Linked DNA regions of Alicyclobacillus sp. SO9. The protein of the gene in region 2 interacts with the protein of the main gene of each other region in a pairwise test. Links are inferred from orthologs where the notes say so. Each region holds a gene or a part of one and is shown on either strand. Other genes may lie near its edges. The genes, in order: GI364_RS23330 and ftsZ.

Region 1 (8,832 bases), 2.8 Mb from region 2 along the record:
CACTTGAGGAGCAATCCCGCCAAATCAACCAGATACTTCGAGGGCACTATGCGTAGTATGGAATGGCCGGCAACCTAAAATGGCTCATCAAGGTATATGTTGCCGTCGATAAGTACTGGCGAAAAATGCTCAGCACCGCCAAACTGGCCCATTTCTCGAGGGTAAGTGGCCGGACCATCTCGATGAACTTTAACAACGCTGGGGATTGAAACGCATTTTTGCGCCGTACCAAGACAGCGGGGGCCTCATCGAATTGCTGAGTAAGTTTGTGAGTAGCTCGGAGCCTTGCTTGTACCGCTTGTTCCGCCTCAGACGAAGGTGAAACGTCAGCAGAGGGCGTCTTATTGAACCATATCGGGGGCTTTTCATCTGCGGACACGAGCATGCCCTGCACTGATTTCAGTACAGGGCAAAAGACGCCGCTCCGGTCGTAACAGTTCGTCGCAGTCGGTTGTAGTTGGTGTAGTTGGTGTAGTTGGTGTAGTTGGTGTAGTTGGTGTAGTTGGTGTAGTTGGGTTGTAGTTTGTACAGTCCGTTAGAGCCGGTGTCTAGACTGGCGGCGTCATGACGAAGGCAGTTTACCCGGGGAGCCAGCAAGCGCTACTCGCTGGCTTCTGAAGTCATGGCAGAGGCTTTGGCCATTTGTCGAGCTGCTGGTGTCGCGTGTTTTTGCCACTCGTGGCTGAAAACAACACCCAAGTCCACGTGTGTGGCCACCGTTCCGTGTGAACTCAAATCCAATCCGATTTCTTCTTCTTCGCGGCTCACTCGCAGGGGTACAAACAGATTGATAAGTTTCAGCGATCCGAATGTGGCACCGACCCCCCACAGGCTCACGACAACAGTTCCGAGCAGTTGAACACCGAGCAGATGCCAATGGCCGGTTGTTAAGAGGCCGCCTGTTTGTGCGAACAGGCCCACCATGACGGTGCCGAAGACACCGTTGACGCCGTGGACCGCGACTGCGCCGACGGGATCGTCCACGCCTATTTTCTCTACCCAGCCCGTAGCCCAAATCATCAGCACACCGGCAGCTGCGCCAATCACAAGCGCACTCCAGAATCCAACAAAGGCACAACCTGCTGTGATGGCAACCAGCCCCGCCAAGATGCCGTTAATCGTAGCACCGATATCCGCCTTATCTTCGCGGAACAGTGTATAGAGCATTGCCGCTCCGCCGCCTGCGATGGAAGCAAGCAGTGTATTCATCGCAATCTGCGAAATGTCAGCGGCCTGCGCGTTGAGCGTACTGCCGGCATTAAATCCAAACCAGCCAAACCATAAGACGAAGGTTCCGACAGCAGCCAACGGCAGGTTGCTGGGAGCGAAGGCCTGAGGCTTCTCACCTGTGCCAAATTTTCCGATTCGGGCACCAATCATGGATGCTGCAACCATGGCTGAAAAGCCTGCCATAGCGTGAATTACGGTCGATCCCGCAAAATCCTTCATCCCCATCTGCGCCAACCACCCGTGGTTGCCCCAAACCCAGTGTCCAGAGATAGGATAAATAATGGCTGTCATCAGCAACACGTACAGTACGTAAGCCTTGAAGTTCATCCGTTCTGCTACAGCGCCGCTGACAATACTGACAGCAGCCACTGTAAAGGCGGCTTGGAACAGCCAAAATGCCTGATGCGGAATGGTTGTCGGCAGATGGGAAAGAACACCCTGCATTGCGAAGCCGCTTGTGCCGATGAGCCCGAAGGCACTTTTTCCGAACATTAAACCAAATCCAATTAAGAAATATGCGAACACCCCAAAAATCAGGTCTGCGAATACTTTCATAATGATTGAAACGTGGTTCTTGGAGCGGATAAATCCCGCTTCTAGCAGCGCAAACCCACCTTCCATGAAAAAGATCATGGAAGCCGTCAGTACAACCCAAGTCGTATTCAATCCGGTGACAATGGACGGGTTTGGCATTTGGATTCCTCCACTCTTGAACATTGCAAAAATTCACTTGATGTGGTTTTAGTATGCCAAGGGGCATGTGGAGGAACAAGAGAATTTGTTAGAATACCTGACACGGAGCGCGGAGTAAGGGTTTTCACTCCGGTGAATCTGTTCTATATGGTGCTAAGTGGCAGCAGCTTTTCCGTATCTATCGATGAGTTCCTGCCGACTCATCCATACGTGCTTGACGTGAAGGCTTTGTCGCCCCTGTCTCAATCTGCGCACTCCGTCTGGGTGGTACAGGGCCATTAGGAAGCGCATATAGCGTTCCAAACGCCGCCTTTCCCGGTGGGAAGGTAGGTCTTCCACATGAAATCCAAGTGTTTCGATTCCCCGGTGGATCAAGGTAACTCCGGTAATTGCTTGAATATCGTGGTATGCAGGGTGATACTGCAACAAAGCTGCGAGACGTTGCAACCCGCGTCGAGTTTGTCTCAGACCTCCTATCAGCGACTTTGGGTTATCTGCTTGGGAAAGCATCGCCAGAGTTGTGTTTTGAAAGTGGAGGTCCAAAGCCGGCATACCATCGTGCAACAGGGCTTGCTTAGGCAGCAAGTGAGCAGCGTGATTTGCTGCAGCGGGGGTAGAGGTAGGGGGAGAAGCATGGGAAGGGGCAGAGGTAGGGGAAGGGGCAGAGGTGTATTGCCTCGGTCCGAATGACCATACGGTTCGGTTGAAGCGGAATATTTCATCCAGGCTTTCAATCTTGTACAACCGGGTAAAGCCCCATTCCACCAGCCTCCACACAAAAATCAATGATCGCCTTGGCAGAGGGTACGTTTTGTACAGAGAAGCTTTCGAGGCCGGTCTTGTTTCATGAAGTTTCTGATTGTGCAGATCACCCACCGTTTGAAAACTGTACTGCAGGGCCTGAATCGTCTCTATGGCTTCCGGCAAGGCTTCAATTGTACGGACGGGTGCGGCTTCGGCGCCGCCGGCATCATGACAAAGGATGATTGCTCCTGAACAGGCGCTGTTAATCATGTTATTTCTTACCGCGGTGCCGGTTTGCTTTTCCATCCAATCCATGGCCCTTCCGGACCACAAGACAGGCTTAAGCCCTGCTGCTCTTATGGCGAGTCTTGAGACCAACGAGAAGGCACCCCATGGTGGACGGTAAAACCGTACGGGTTGTCCGGTTAGATTTTCAAGTATCCTTTTCGACTCCCGAACGTCTTGAAAAACAGTGAACGGATTTTGTAACCATGCATGGCGATGTGTGCAGGAGTGAGATGCGATTTCGTGGCCCTCTCTAATCATTCGCTGGACCAGTGCAGGCTGTTGCAGGGCGTTTTCTGCTACCAGAAAAAACGTAGCTCTCACGTTGTAGTTTCTGAGGCAATCCAAGACGGCAGGTGTATAGCGTTCATCGGGACCGTCGTCGAAGGTGAGTGACACAGCGCGTACGGTACCATGTACGGCATCTAATCCTTTATAAAATGTGCCGATGTGAAGCCAGTGAAACAGGGCTTCAGGAAGCAATGCATAACACAGAAAGAGGCCAGCAAGAAGCGCCAGTATCAAAAGTGTAATGAGAGTAAGATGAGGCACCAGACAACCCTCCAGCAACGACCACCAGTTTTTCTACTGTCATTGTATTGTGCAGTGCTCCTGATGTGTCCAAAAGCCGCTGCACTCCTACCCCGGGACATACCCTGGGCATTACCTCGGTTCCTACCTTGGGACCTACCCCGGGAACGAGTACTGCGCTTGAACCTCCACTGCATCCGCCATGTTCATGAGCTCCGCTGCAATTTTACCTGCTGCGTTACGGCGGCGGATGAGCCGTGTCATGTGGCGCATTTTTTCGCGCTTCTGCGGGTTTTCCACCAACAAATCACGGAGTGCGTCTGTGACCTGGGGGCGAGTCTCAGCTAGTACAGCAACACCTGCAGATACCAAGTAGTCGGCGTTTTGCACTTCTTGTCCTGGGATGGGGCGGTATAACAGCATTGGCAATTCCATGGCCAGGGCTTCTGAAATGGTTAATCCACCGGCTTTGGTCAGTACGATATCGGAGACCCCCATCAACTCGTGAACGTCCTGCGTGAAGCCATAGACTTTTACGGTTTGTTTCGCGTTTGCAACGAGGCCGTCAATTTGTGCTTTCATCCTGTCGTTGCGCCCTGTGACTACAATCACTTGCACAGGTTTTGGATAGTTAAACAGCTCTTCGCAAATCAGATTGATATCGCCCATGATGCCGTAGGCACCGCCCATGACAAGGACTGTAGGCAGATTCTTGTCCAAACCGTATTTTTCCTGAAGACTCTTTCGGTCATAAGCAGCGTCAAAAGCAGGGCGAATGGGAATGCCGGTGACGGAAATGTTGCTGCGGCTTGTGCCGCGGCGGATGAGGCCTTGGCGAACGTGATCGGACCCAACAAAATATCGTGTCGTCAACGGATGGATCCACTGACTGTGAATGGCATGGTCTGTGATGATAGTCGCCAGCGGGACCTGTGTCCGTCGAAGTTGCTTCAAAAACGAAACGACTCCAGCTGGAATGGGGAACGTAGACAGCACAACATCCGGGTTGGACTCGGTCAGCAGACGTTCCAAAGCGTGTATGCCAACGGAGTTCAACTTCTTTTGAATCATGGAAGACGGAGATAGATTACTTGTACCTTTATAAAACCAGTCCCACAGCAAGGGTGCGAACTGGACACTTTTGAGATAACAGTATCTTGCAACGGAATCCAAAAGCGGATGAACCATTCGAACGAAGTCGACAATCACGACTTCGGTTTCCGGACTCTGCAACGACAGCGCATCGCGAACGGCGTACGCAGCCTGTTGATGACCTTCGCCGTAAGCGGCGGATAAAATGAGCAGCTTGGACAACTGAGCCACGCACCGGCACCTCTTTTCAAAATGGGATTGAGGGAGAGGTCGTCCGATCCTCGGGATTTCCAGACATGTACGACTACTAATGTCGGATTCAATTTACGAATTCGTCATTTCGTCTTTTCGTCATACTGTTGAATTTGGCAGACCACATTATATCACATGAGCACTTTCATTATCTCGAAAAAACGGACTTAAGCGCATTGTATTTTGGGACTTTTGTTATAATGACAGGGAGTTTATTTATTTCATGAAAATATACTGCGAAGGAGTGTGGGTGCGTGGGACAAGTCCATGTTCTGAAACACCCCCTGATTCAACACAAACTGACATATATACGGGACAAGGATACCGGAACTAAAGAGTTTCGAGCCTTGGTGCAAGAAGTCGCCATGCTCATGGCCTACGAAATTACCAGGGAACTGCCGCTGGCGGATGTAAGTGTGACTACGCCTGTCAGTGATGCCAAGACCCAGGTGATTGCCGGGAAGACACTTGCGCTAATCCCCGTTTTGAGAGCAGGATTGGGAATGTTGGATGGAATTCTGAACCTGATTCCGAATGCGAAGGTGGGGCATGTGGGATTATATCGCGATCCTGAGACGTTAGATCCCGTAGAATACTACTGCAAGCTTCCACAACACATGGAGGAACGGGATGCTATCGTTGTCGATCCGATGCTTGCAACAGGCGGATCGGCCAGCGCAGCCATTTCAGCCATTAAGAAAAGGGGAGCAGTTTCCGTCAAGCTCATGTGCCTTGTGGCAGCCCCCGAGGGAATTGAGAAGGTGAAGGCCAGTCACCCGGATGTCGATATCTATGTGGCTGCAGTTGATAAGGAGCTCAACAGTCACGGGTATATTGTTCCGGGCTTGGGCGATGCAGGCGATCGACTGTTTGGCACACGCTAATCGCTTGGACTGAACAAAGTAGAAACTGAGTTGAAGAGTTGAGTTGAAGAGTTGAGTTGAAGAGTTGAGTTGAAGAGTTGAGTTGAAGAGTTGAGTTGAAGAGTTGAGTCAAATCGAAGGAGGAAAGTGTGTGAATGCGTCTCCGTTGCGCGTCATGACAGTCTTTGGAACTCGTCCGGAAGCAGTGAAAATGGCACCCTTGGTTAAAGCGCTGGAGGCCGAACCCGATGTGGAATCACTTGTCTGTGTAACTGCTCAGCACCGTGAAATGCTCGATCAAGTGTTGCAGGTTTTTGAAATTAAACCAGACGATGACTTGGACATTATGGAACCTAATCAGTCTTTAGGGACCATTACCGCGAAGGCGCTTAAAGGAGTTGAGCCGGTCATTCGCGATCGAAAACCGGACATCGTACTGGTTCACGGCGATACGACCACGACATTTGCGGCCGCTCTGGCAGCTTTTTACCAATCTGTATCGATTGGCCACGTGGAAGCCGGACTCCGTACATATGACAAGTACAGTCCCTTCCCTGAAGAAATGAATCGTCAGTTGGCAGATGTACTCTGCGACATGTATTTTGCTCCCACTCAGTGGTCTGCAAAGAATCTTTGGAGTGAAGGGAAGCCCGCTGAGCGCGTGTTTGTTACCGGAAACACAGTGGTTGACGCAATGAAGACGACAGTTCAACCGGATTACGAGCACACCGTGTTGAATCAAATCCCATCTGAGTCTCGAATTATTTATATGACAGCTCACCGTCGCGAAAATTTCGGCGAAAAGTTGGAGAATTTGTGCCGCGCAGCGTTTCGCATTGTGGAACGGTTTGAGGACGTACATCTCATTTATCCAGTCCATCTGAATCCTAATGTGCGCGAAACAGCTTATCGTCTGCTTGGGAATCACCACCGAATTCACTTGATTGATCCGTTAGGCGTCATCGACAACCACAACTTCATGTCGAAGGCTACCCTCATTTTGAGCGACTCCGGCGGCATTCAGGAGGAAGCACCGAGTATGGGCGTGCCCGTGCTTGTTCTGCGCGATACAACAGAACGTCCTGAGGGCGTCACAGCTGGTACTTTAAAGCTGGTCGGTACCAATGAGGACGCGGTTGTGAGTGAGGCCACAAAGTTGTTGACTGATTCAAGTGCCTATCAGGACATGGCCCACAGGCAGAATCCCTACGGCGACGGCGAGGCCTCGAAACGGATTGTGGAGGCAATACTTTACCACTTCGGGCGGGGTCCGCGCCCGCAACCCTTTGTATACAAGTAGAGTCCGGCACGCACATCTGGTCGATGCATGCTACCCGCATCGGCATGGCTGAGACGCGGCTGGGGACAGGCTCGCGGCCCGGGGGTCGACTGGAGTGGCGGAGTCGAGTGAAGTGACACAGTGGAGGATAAGCGTTTGAGAAACGCTTATCTACATCATCTGCGGGTTCGCGCGGCGAATAGCGATCCGAGAAGAGCTTATCTGGCGGGCCACACCCGGCAGGCTCCGGATGCGGCCCCAGCCCAGCGGTCGAGTGCAGTGATGGAGTGGAGGATAAGCGTTTGAGAAACGCTTATTTACATCATCTGCGGTTTCGAGGGGCAAATAGCGATCCGAGAAGAGCTTATCGGTGGAAAAGCCGCTCTGAACAGGGGTGTCGGTAGCGGATAAGGATCCGGGAGGAGCTTATTTCGGCGAATTCGGGCCCGGGCGGTGCAATAGCGATCCGAGAAGAGCTTATCTGGCGGGCCACACCCGGCAGGCTCCGGATGCGGCCCCAGCCCAGCGGTCGAGTGCAGTGATGGAGTGGAGGATAAGCGTTTGAGAAACGCTTATTTACATCATCTGCGGTTTCGCGGGGCAAATAGCGATCCGAGAAGAGCTTATCGGTGGAAAAGCCGCTCTGAACAGGGGTGTCGGTAGCGGATAAGGATCCGGGAGGAGCTTATTTTGGCGAATTCGGGCCCGGGCAGTGGAATAGCGATCCGAGAGGAGCTTATCTGGCGTCCCGTCCCGCCCCCCAGCCCACACCCGGCAGGCTCCGGATGCGGCCCCAGCCCAGCGGTCGAGTGCAGTGATGGAGTGGAGGATAAGCGTTTGAGAAACGCTTATTTACATCATCTGCGGTTTCGCGGGGCAAATAGCGATCCGAGAAGAGCTTATCGGTGGAAAAGCCACTCTGAACAGGGGTGTCGGTAGCGGATAAGGATCCGGGAGGAGCTTATTTCGGCGAATTCGGGCCCGGGCGGTGCAATAGCGATCCGAGAAGAGCTTATCTGGCGTCCCGCCCCCCACCCCGCACCCGGCAGGCCTTCGGATGCGGCCCCAGCCCAGCGGGCGAGCGCAGTGACACAGTGGAGGATAAGCGTTTGAGAAACGCTTATCTACATCATCTGCGGGTTCGCGCGGCGAATAGCGATCCGAGAAGAGCTTATCGGTGGGAAAGCTGCTCTGAACAGGGGTGTAGGTAGCGGATAAGGATCCGGGAGGAGCTTATTTTGGCGAATTCGGGCCTGGGCGGTGGAATAGCGATCCGAGAGGAGCTTATCTGGCGTCCCGTCCCGCCCCCCACCCCACACCCGGCAGGCTCCGGATGCGGCCCCAGTCCAGCGGGCGAGTGCGGTGACACAGTGGAGGATAAGCGTTTCAGAAACGCTTATCTACATCATCTGCGGATGTAAAATAGTTTGCCATCAAATCGTTGCTTTTTCGCCGTTGGGAGAAGTGTGGAAAGTGTTGGTTTATCCGCTTTTCCCTGATAATATGAAAGTGCTTACACCTCTCTGCGCAGGTCAGGGCCCCCATCAAACCGCGGCAGTGCTTCACGATGGAGGTGCTTGACGATGCAGGTGACAGATGATGGATCTCATTGTGCTCTGGTCAAATGCGTCGCAGAGACTGTTACTGGGGCAATCATTTTTCAACAATCGCTTTTTCAAAACGTACCTTTTATACTTTCAGCAGCATCCTTTTCACAGCGAATTCAAGACATTTAAAAGGGGAGAAGCCACATGGGCAAGGAAGCGGTTATTGTGAGTGCAGTGCGAACACCGGTTGGCAGTTTTAACGGTGCGCTGTCACCTTTGTCCGCACCAGCTATGGGTGCCATTGTCATTAAGGAGG
Region 2 (8,781 bases):
TGAGACTTCGACTCCGTTTCGTTCCAACTCAACCTTATCAGGACGTATGCCAACCGTGATTTGGGACGCACCTCCAGCTCCACGAAACGGAATCATTGCAATTCTTTGTTGATACCCATCCATTGATTGTCTCGATACTGCCGTTACCACGTCAGTTCCCTTGTTGACCATGTTTTGAAAGTCATCTGGAAACAGCTTTAGCCAAATGTCCTGGTCAAGCAGGCAAACAGGTCTTCGCGACAGCGGATCACGAAGTTGATTCCCTGTATCCGCTAAACCTGTGAAACAAATTTTTCGTTGAAACAGAGTCACCTGCACCTCATAGAGACTGTTTGCCTGCGTCTTTACTGCTTTGACCCTGTTCAAAGTAAATCGAAGGGTGCCATAACCCACTGGAATGGCCACAATTAAGGCTAGACCCTGAAGGCTTGAACTGAAGGCCAGTTGACTACCGTTCACAACGGTGCCTGAACCAAGCGATGTTCCGGGAATCGCAAAGTTCAAGGCAATTGCAGCCCCGGCAAAAACAAAGGACACAAGATAAAACAGGACTGACATACGAAGCAGTTCGAGCCAGTTGCGACAGGGTATTGCAAGTCCGACCATGAGCAGAGAAACAATCGCTTTGCCGGGCCATGTGGTCAGCAATGAGAGTGGTGGGAAAAACAAGAGCAAAGCGTAGAGTGACCCAAGCAGACCTCCAGCAGAGACTCTCCACATCCGAAGCGGCCGTTTCGCAACCCAACTTGTTGTCATTAGCAGTACTGTGTCCATGACGAGATTGACAATCCAGACGACGTCAATGTACACCACTGGCACTGTCATCACCCCGCAACCGGCGGATGGTCACAGTATAGTTTATCTATATTACAAAGCCTGTCGGAACTTGACTAAAACCTAGTATTCTTTTTGTTGAAAAAGAGGAGATTAAGACAGAAAAAGCGCGTCCATATCTGACGCGCTGCACTGGTGTATGTTATGGGGCAGCTTACGAAGAGCAAAGCCTTTATTTGTCGCGACCAAAGCGCCCTTCTTTTCTGCGAAGAAAGGCTGGAACATCCCACTGGTTGTTACTTTGAACTGAAGCTGTATTGTCAAACACGCTTGACCGCTGTCGAGGCTGAGTAGCAGCAACTTCACTGTTCGCCTGCATCTCAAAACCGGTCGCAATCACGGTCACTACAATCTCATCTTCAAGTTCCGGATTAATGTTGGCACCAAAAATCATGTTTACTTCTTGATCGGCGGCGGAAGATACGATATCGGCAGACTCGTTGACTTCCCACAGACTCAGATTGTTTCCGCCTGAGATATGCATGAGCACACCGTGCGCTCCATCTATCGAAGTCTCCAACAGCGGACTGCTAATGGCCTTTTGCGCCGCTTCCGTGGCCCGGTTTTCGCCGCTGGCCACACCGATTCCCATCAACGCAGAGCCTCGCTCTGTCATAATTGCCTTCACATCCGCAAAGTCTACGTTAATCAGACCTGGAACTGCAATGAGATCGGAGATACCCGACACGCCTTGGCGCAGTACATTGTCTGCTTCCTTAAAAGCTTCCACCACTGGTGTATTTCGGTCCACAATCTCAAGCAATCTGTCATTGGGAATGACAATCAGGGTATCCACTTTTTCCTTCAGGTTGGCGACACCGGCTTCTGCCTGCATCATTCGGCGTCGCTGTTCAAAGCGAAATGGCTTTGTTACAACCCCCACCGTAAGGGCACCCAGTTCCCTTGCAATTTCAGCAATAATGGGGGCTGCACCCGTTCCTGTTCCACCGCCCATGCCGGCCGTCACAAAAACCATGTCGGCACCTTTAAGAGAATTCATTAAGAGCTCCCGGCTCTCCTCAGCTGCCTTCTTTCCGATTTCCGGATTGGCACCTGCCCCTAAGCCCCTTGTGACTTTCTCTCCAATCTGGAGATGAGTCTGTGCTTTAGAGAGTTGCAACGCCTGAGCATCCGTATTTACTACAATGAAGTCGACACCTTCGATGCCGGATTCAATCATTCTGTTCACAGCGTTGCATCCGCCGCCGCCAACGCCAACGACTTTAATTTTTGCCAATGAATCGACTTCCATGTCAAATTCCAACATTGCTGCTCCTCCTCATGCCTCATGGTTCCAAACGAAGCAGGTTTTCAGGCGTGAATTTTTGCAGCGAATACAGCCTGACACCATCAATGTCTATCTTTGCAAGAGGTTGTCCCGACAGCGGATCCTACTCTGTTGGACACTCACCTTAAATAAAATCCTTAAACCAATCCTTGATGCGGGTCAGCCAACTTCCACCCGTCTGCGTTGGGCGCATATGAGGCGCCGCTTCGGTCTGAGCACTGCGCGAATGTGAGCGCAGGGTATACGCCAAGACCCCTACCCCATTTACATATGAAGCGTCCCTAACTCCGAGAAAATCAGGAATTGCAACCCGTGTAGCCGACTGCAGTTCTTCACTTGCCAACTCCCCTGCACCGGGCATTGACATGACTCCTCCGTGGAATACATACCCGCTGGGGAGTTCGTGACTAAACCCCATCTTTTCAACCTCTCTCATGACGAGGCTAAAAATCTCTTGCATGCGAGGTTCAATAATTGTGGCCAAGTCGTACTGGGAAAACTCCGTATCCTGGTTGCTTCCTATTCGCGGAATCTGGAATGTCTCAGAGTCTGACGCTTGAGACAGAAGGGCATGCCCGTACTGCAGCTTTATCTGTTCCGCGACTTCCGTCTGTGTGCGCAACCCAATGGCAATATCATGTGTTACGTAGTCTCCACCCATCTCAATGATGGATGAACCAGCTAACACCCCATTATTAAAAACAGATATAGAGGTTTGTCCAGCCCCTACATCCACTAATGCAACACCCAAATTTCGCTCATCTTGAGATAGGGCGACGTGCGCAGCTGCTAATGGCTGCAGGACTAAATTTGCAACTTCAATGCCTGCCTTTTCTACACATCGCACGACATTATGTATCGCCGTACGGCTTCCGGTAATCAGATAGGCTTCCACTTCAAGGCGTACACCGAGCATACCCCTCGGATCCATAATTCCTCTAAGACCATCAACAACAAATTCTTTCGGCACAACGTCAATAATTTCCCGCTCTGGAGGCAAAGCTACCACACGCGCCTGCTGTAAGACCCGTTCAATGTCCTCTTCACCGATTTCCCTGTCTGAGGAAGACACTGCAACGACGCCATGGCTGTCCAGCAGTTGTATATGGTTGCCAGTAATGCCGACATAGGCTGAGGTAATGTGAACCCCGACCATACGCTCGGCGTGATCGACCGCCTCACGGATTGATTCAACTGTCAAATCTATGTCCACTATAGACCCGTGACGGATTCCTTCACCGGAAGCCGATCCGACGCCAATGACGTTCATTGTGCTGCCATTTTGCTCTCCGATTATGGCTCGAACCTTCGAAGTGCCGATGTCTAAACTTACGATGTATTCTCCTTTGGCCAAGCGCGTGGCACCTCCCTAGTGCGCCAAGTACACAAACATTTCCTAGGTGTAATTCCACAGCAGTTTGCTCATTCCTCTTTTTCGACAAAACTTTTTCCGCAAAAATGAGAATTTCAGAGACTGTAAAATTTGGTATCTCACGACGTCGGCTTGTCCGCTGCAGACTGATCGCTGTGGCGGTGGTTGACCTTGTTAAACATGATGCGACGAATGATTGCGATGTTCTGAAACATTCTTACACCAAACGCGACGACTGCAGCCAAATACAAGTCAACGCTAAGTTGATTCCCGATATAAGCCAACAGCGCAGCCACAATGGCATTGAAGAAAAATCCCGTAATAAATACAAACCCATCGAAATTCTTTTCAAGACTCGCTTTTATGCCACCAAAAACCGTATCAAGGGATGCAAGAATGGCAATTGAAAGATAGCTTGACAAAGCGGGAGGAATATTCACATTGCTGACCAAGCCGATACCAACGCCAATAACCAGTCCCAAAACGGGCAGCCATATCACTGTCCCGTCACCTCCTTTGCATATTTTCCAGGCATTTCACCGTGGTAGGCCGGTACAGTCAAGTGCTTTGAACTGTCAATCACGCAGGATTCAGCGTAAGAGGTCTTTAACAACTGAACTACATTCTCCGCGACCAAAATGGCTTTCATTCTGCTTGTATTCCCAATCGCTGTAATCGTAAACGGAGCTATCATCGGGCTGTAGTTGACATCCACTGTGTTGTATCCGCCATTCTGTGTCTGAACGATGTCGCGGATGGCAGATGTGGTAACCAGCCGTTGCGTATTCCCATTGTATCCGCTGATGCTGATTGCATTTGCCCCCTGTGAATACAGCAAATTCACAATATAGGATAAAACAAATTGCGGGTCAAAGGTCGGGTGATCTTGTGAAAAGTTTGACAAACCAGGGTTTGACTGTAAGGTGATTGTGATTCCTGCACCTGATTGTGACGTGAGGCCGGCAGCTGCCTTGACTTGCTTCGCATCCTTCAACAAAGCCTGCCGCTTACTTTTCCAGTTCGATCCCGTTGCCTGATACTGCGCCACTTGCGCCTTTGCCTTGGAAATTTGCTGACTTAGCAATTCATTTGTCTTCTGTTGCTGTGATATCTGTGTCATCAAATGCAAGTAGTCAGACGCGCTGCCCTTGGATTTTTTCACTGACAACGTGGATATTTGAACGGTTGTCATAAATCCGAGCAACAAGCACACTACCGTCATCGTCAACGCAAATGTCCGCTTTTGCGACTTCGTCACGACCTCTTCATCTCCTAATTTCCGTTTGCTGTAGGAAGCGGTGTAATCGTCGTACCTGTGTAAGCTGGAAGTTTCAAAGACTGTGACGTTTGAATTGGCGAGACGTTCAAGTTGTCTTTATTGCGCAGTGCATCGATTTCACCGTTCGGCATATTCAAGGCTCTCTCCAGGGTTCGGGGGTCGCCTATGGCTTCTACTTTAAACGGGGCCGTAATCTGGTTGTTATTGACCGTTACAACCGGACCGCCGCAAAAGATACCAGACGTTGAGACAAACCTCACACCATTGATAGCGACTGCTTCGGAGCCCGCCGCAAACAGTTCATTGACCAGTTGCCGCATATACCAGTCATGGGCAATGTAGTTTTCCGGGTTCTTACCGGGAGGAGGGTTTCCGTCTGTAACAGTCAAGACGATACCTGCCCCCTTGACTGCCGTTGTGCCCGCAAGAATTCGAGCCGCGTCCAATTGACGTGACAGTTGTTGCAACTGCTGGTTATTACCAGCCGCCTGTTTTTCAAAATGTGTCAATTGCGTTGTGGTTACTGCCAACTGCTTTTGTTCCTGCTGACCGACCTTTTGCAATAAATTGTACTTTTGCGCCAGCGCCTTAATCCGCTTCTGACTTGGGTTTACAGCACTCGTCAACTGCCGTGATTGAGACGATTGCTCATACTGAACGGAAATCATGAAACCGAGGACAATGGAGACTAGGGTCAGGGAGACAGCTAGTTTTGATTTGGTCGTCAATCTTATCCGTGCCCCTTTCTACCTTTTGCAAACGGAGTGTAACTATAAGGCGGTTGCCCTGTCATATCCACCAGGCCTGGAGGATAGTGTTTGGACAAAAAGTAATGAACGGCAGTTTGAACATTTGGTAACTGTTGTTTGAGATTCTGCACCGTGAGATTCACTTCGTAGCCATTGTCCATGTACAAGGAAACTGTTCCAAGACTATCCACTTTGATTTGCGAGATATGCTGAATTTGTGCCCCCTGTAATGTAGACAACACTCGGCACAGTTTTGTTACATTAGGATTCGCAACAGGTTGTCCCAATTTCACCTTTGTTTTCATATTTGAAGGAATCACGACAGGACGCGAAAAGCCTTCACCGTTCTTGTGGATGCTATATACGGTTCCGTCAGCTAACAGGTTGTAAAAAGTCCCTTTTTCCTGCAAAATCGCAACCAGTTGCTTCTGAGAAATTTGCAAGTGTACGGTTCCTTGCAGGAATTTAGTCGTCACAGCGACCTTTTTCACCAACGGCTCATTCTTCTTAATCGATGCCGCAATCGCTTTAGGGTTCACTTGCCACAAGCTCATACCCTTTTTCACAACGGCAGCCTTTAGCAGCTTACTTGACGCAATTGAAGTATTCCCGGAGACCGTGATTTCACGTACACGTGTCAGAGGGGATTCCAGAAAAACAACTACGCCCAAGATAAGAAAAAACAAAACAACCAACACACGGTTCCGATGCTTTCGACGGAGACGCTGTTGTTCTCTTAGATCCCGTGGTGAACCGAGGTTCTGTGAATTCAAGATTGTCCCTCCAAAGGCCTCTTCGTCGAAATGATAGATTGTCATTTGTATCAACACTTAGTCTATCTCAAGTATAGTATTTTACTCCATAACACAGATTGGCGAAAGTCTATTCATTCACTTTTTGCAAAGAAAAAGTCAGACGGCCTCAGGCAAAGAGGCAATCTGACTTTTTCGGTATATAGACACCGTCGTCCGCCTTAGGGCATGCTCATTCCGGCTTCTTCAGACTCGACCCGGCGAATATCTGCCTGCAAGTCTCGCAAATACGTGTCGAGCTGTTGGTAACCACGGTCGAGATGATGGAGACCGTGAATTTTTGTTGTCCCCTCTGCTAACAGACCTGCCACAACCAAGGCTGCACCGCCCCTCAAGTCGGTTGCTTCCACCTCCGCGCCGGAGAGCTGCTCGACTCCTCGAATCAAGGAAGTTCGGCCGTCTACCCGAATGTCTGCACCCATCCGAATGAGTTCTCCAACATGCTTGAAACGCGCCTCAAACACATCTTCACGAATGAATGTGCTGCCATGCGCTGCAGCCATCAGCGCCATCATTGGAGCCTGCAGGTCTGTGGGGAAGCCCGGATACGGCGCCGTTCGAATTTCAGCCGCCTTGAGCTGTTTCGGACCTCGCACCCACATTTGGTCTCCGTCAATATCTATCTTCGTTCCAGCGTCTCGCAGTTTGCTGATAAGAGCGCCCAAATGCAGAGGTTCGCAGCCCTCGATATGAATACTCCCCTGCGTAGCCGCGGCGGCAATCATCCATGTGCCTGTGACAATTCGGTCGGGAATCACCCGGTACGTGGAGCCCTTTAAATGGTGCACACCTCGAATCCGAATGGTATCTTCCCCTGCTCCTTCAATCTGTGCTCCGCAGGTTTTGAGAAAGTTGGCCAGATCTACCACTTCCGGCTCTCTTGCGACGTTTTCGAGCACAGTTTCACCGTCAGCGAGAACTGCCGCCATTATCAGATTTTCCGTAGCACCAACGCTTGGGAAATCCAACGTAATACTGGTGCCTTTCAGTCTGTTTGAGACACAGTTTACTGTACCATGCTGTTCTTGAATAACCGCACCGAGCAGCCTCATCCCGCGCAGATGATAATCAATCGGCCTCTGCCCAATCACGCAACCGCCTGGTTTGGAAACTGTTACTTCCCCAAAACGCGCCAGCAACGGGCCCATTAAGAAAATCGACGACCTCATTTTGCGCATCAAATGCAGCGGAACGTCGGTCTTTGTAATGTGGCTTGCATCGATATACAGCGTCTGGCCCAACCGTTTCACTCCCGCACCCAAGTGACGCAGAATGTCGAGCATAACGTGTATATCTTCGAGATTTGGCACTTCGAACAATTCGCAGGTGCCTTCCGTCATCACCGTTGCCGCCAAAATCGGCAGTGCTGCGTTTTTTGCACCGTAAACTCTTGTGGTCCCCTCAAGCGGCCGACCTCCGCGGATCTCCAATACGTCCACACCCGTCACCTCCCGGAGGCGGGTTCACCTATAATCCGAACCTCGGTCTCCAAGTGAATGTTGAACTGGTTTGCAACGGTTTCCTGGACATGATTCATAAGCCAGAGCACATCACGGGCCGTGGCATGACCAAGGTTGACAATAAAGTTTGCATGCTTCTCGCTAATTTGTGCATCCCCGCGCCGCAGCCCCTTTAGTCCCGCCGTTTCAATCAAACGTGCGGAATAGTTTCCCGGCGGATTTCGAAAGACGGAGCCGCAATTCGGTTGAGACAAGGGTTGCGTAGCGGCTCTTCTGACGGACCACCTCTTAACTTCCTGCAAAAGCGGCTGGCCGTTCCCCGGCTCAAGATTAAAGCAGGCTGTTACCACCACCATGGGATTATCTTTCAAAATGCTGTAGCGGTAATCGAACTGAAGATCAGCATTTGTGAAATGATGAACCCTGCCCTCGGAGTCCATCGCATCAGCCCATTCCAACACCTCTCTCACTTCACCGCCGTGGGCTCCTGCGTTCATCATAACGGCACCGCCAACTGAACCGGGTATACCAGTGGCAAACTCTAGTCCCTGAAGGTCATTTCGAAGTGAAATGTTGGCAGCTGATACAAACGAACGTCCAGCTTGTGCAATCACTTTCGTTCCCTGTACACTGATATCGGCAAACGCTCCGCCCATGTGAAGCACCAAACCACGGACACCGCCATCCTGCACAAGGACGTTCGATCCCTTTCCAATGACCGTCCAAGGCAGCCCAAGGTCCGAGGCAGCCTGAAGCGCCCCGCGAAGTTCCTGCACACTTGCAGGAGCCACAAGGACGTCCGCTAAGCCCCCGATTCTCCACGTCGTGTAGCGGGCCAGGGGTTCGTGAAACTTCACGTGTTCAACGTTGCGTTTGCTAAATGCCTCTGTAACATGTGTCTTCATTGTAACCTCCACGACCTACGTATCCTGCCCAGGTCCGTGTAGCATCCTATGGCTAAAAGCCCGAGTGTGTGTCAAAGTCCCG

The links.
Region 1: the proteins of ftsZ (region 2) and GI364_RS23330 interact in binary tests that used the Bacillus subtilis proteins (3 or more experiments, as listed by UniProt). The link is inferred for Alicyclobacillus sp. SO9 from one-to-one orthologs.

The regions. Positions count from the first base shown.
Region 1 is NZ_CP066339.1:4,991,504-5,000,335, reverse strand. What follows is about bases 2,724-5,577. They hold GI364_RS23330 (MGDG synthase family glycosyltransferase), read right to left. Parts: upstream 4,807-5,577; coding sequence 3,640-4,806; downstream 2,724-3,639. Other genes in these bases: upp (uracil phosphoribosyltransferase), read left to right, coding at 5,082-5,577; GI364_RS23335 (polysaccharide deacetylase family protein), read right to left, coding at 2,724-3,504. Outside these bases: GI364_RS25210 (hypothetical protein), read left to right, coding at 1-56; GI364_RS23345 (hypothetical protein), read right to left, coding at 47-379; GI364_RS23340 (ammonium transporter), read right to left, coding at 601-1,923; more of GI364_RS23335, read right to left, coding at 2,077-2,723; more of upp, read left to right, coding at 5,578-5,711; wecB (non-hydrolyzing UDP-N-acetylglucosamine 2-epimerase), read left to right, coding at 5,866-6,990; GI364_RS23315 (acetyl-CoA C-acetyltransferase), read left to right, coding at 8,721-8,832. UniProt on the Bacillus subtilis protein: Processive glucosyltransferase involved in the biosynthesis of both the bilayer- and non-bilayer-forming membrane glucolipids.
Region 2 is NZ_CP066339.1:2,221,000-2,229,780, reverse strand. The notes cover bases 55-2,857. They hold ftsZ (cell division protein FtsZ), read right to left. Parts: upstream 2,102-2,857; coding sequence 1,007-2,101; downstream 55-1,006. Other genes in these bases: ftsA (cell division protein FtsA), read right to left, coding at 2,247-2,857; GI364_RS10050 (sigma-E processing peptidase SpoIIGA), read right to left, coding at 55-819. Outside these bases: more of GI364_RS10050, read right to left, coding at 1-54; more of ftsA, read right to left, coding at 2,858-3,476; GI364_RS10035 (small basic family protein), read right to left, coding at 3,614-3,991; GI364_RS10030 (DUF881 domain-containing protein), read right to left, coding at 3,991-4,752; GI364_RS10025 (DUF881 domain-containing protein), read right to left, coding at 4,767-5,501; GI364_RS10020 (cell division protein FtsQ/DivIB), read right to left, coding at 5,504-6,295; murA (UDP-N-acetylglucosamine 1-carboxyvinyltransferase), read right to left, coding at 6,496-7,773; murB (UDP-N-acetylmuramate dehydrogenase), read right to left, coding at 7,779-8,699. UniProt on the Bacillus subtilis protein: Essential cell division protein that forms a contractile ring structure (Z ring) at the future cell division site. The regulation of the ring assembly controls the timing and the location of cell division.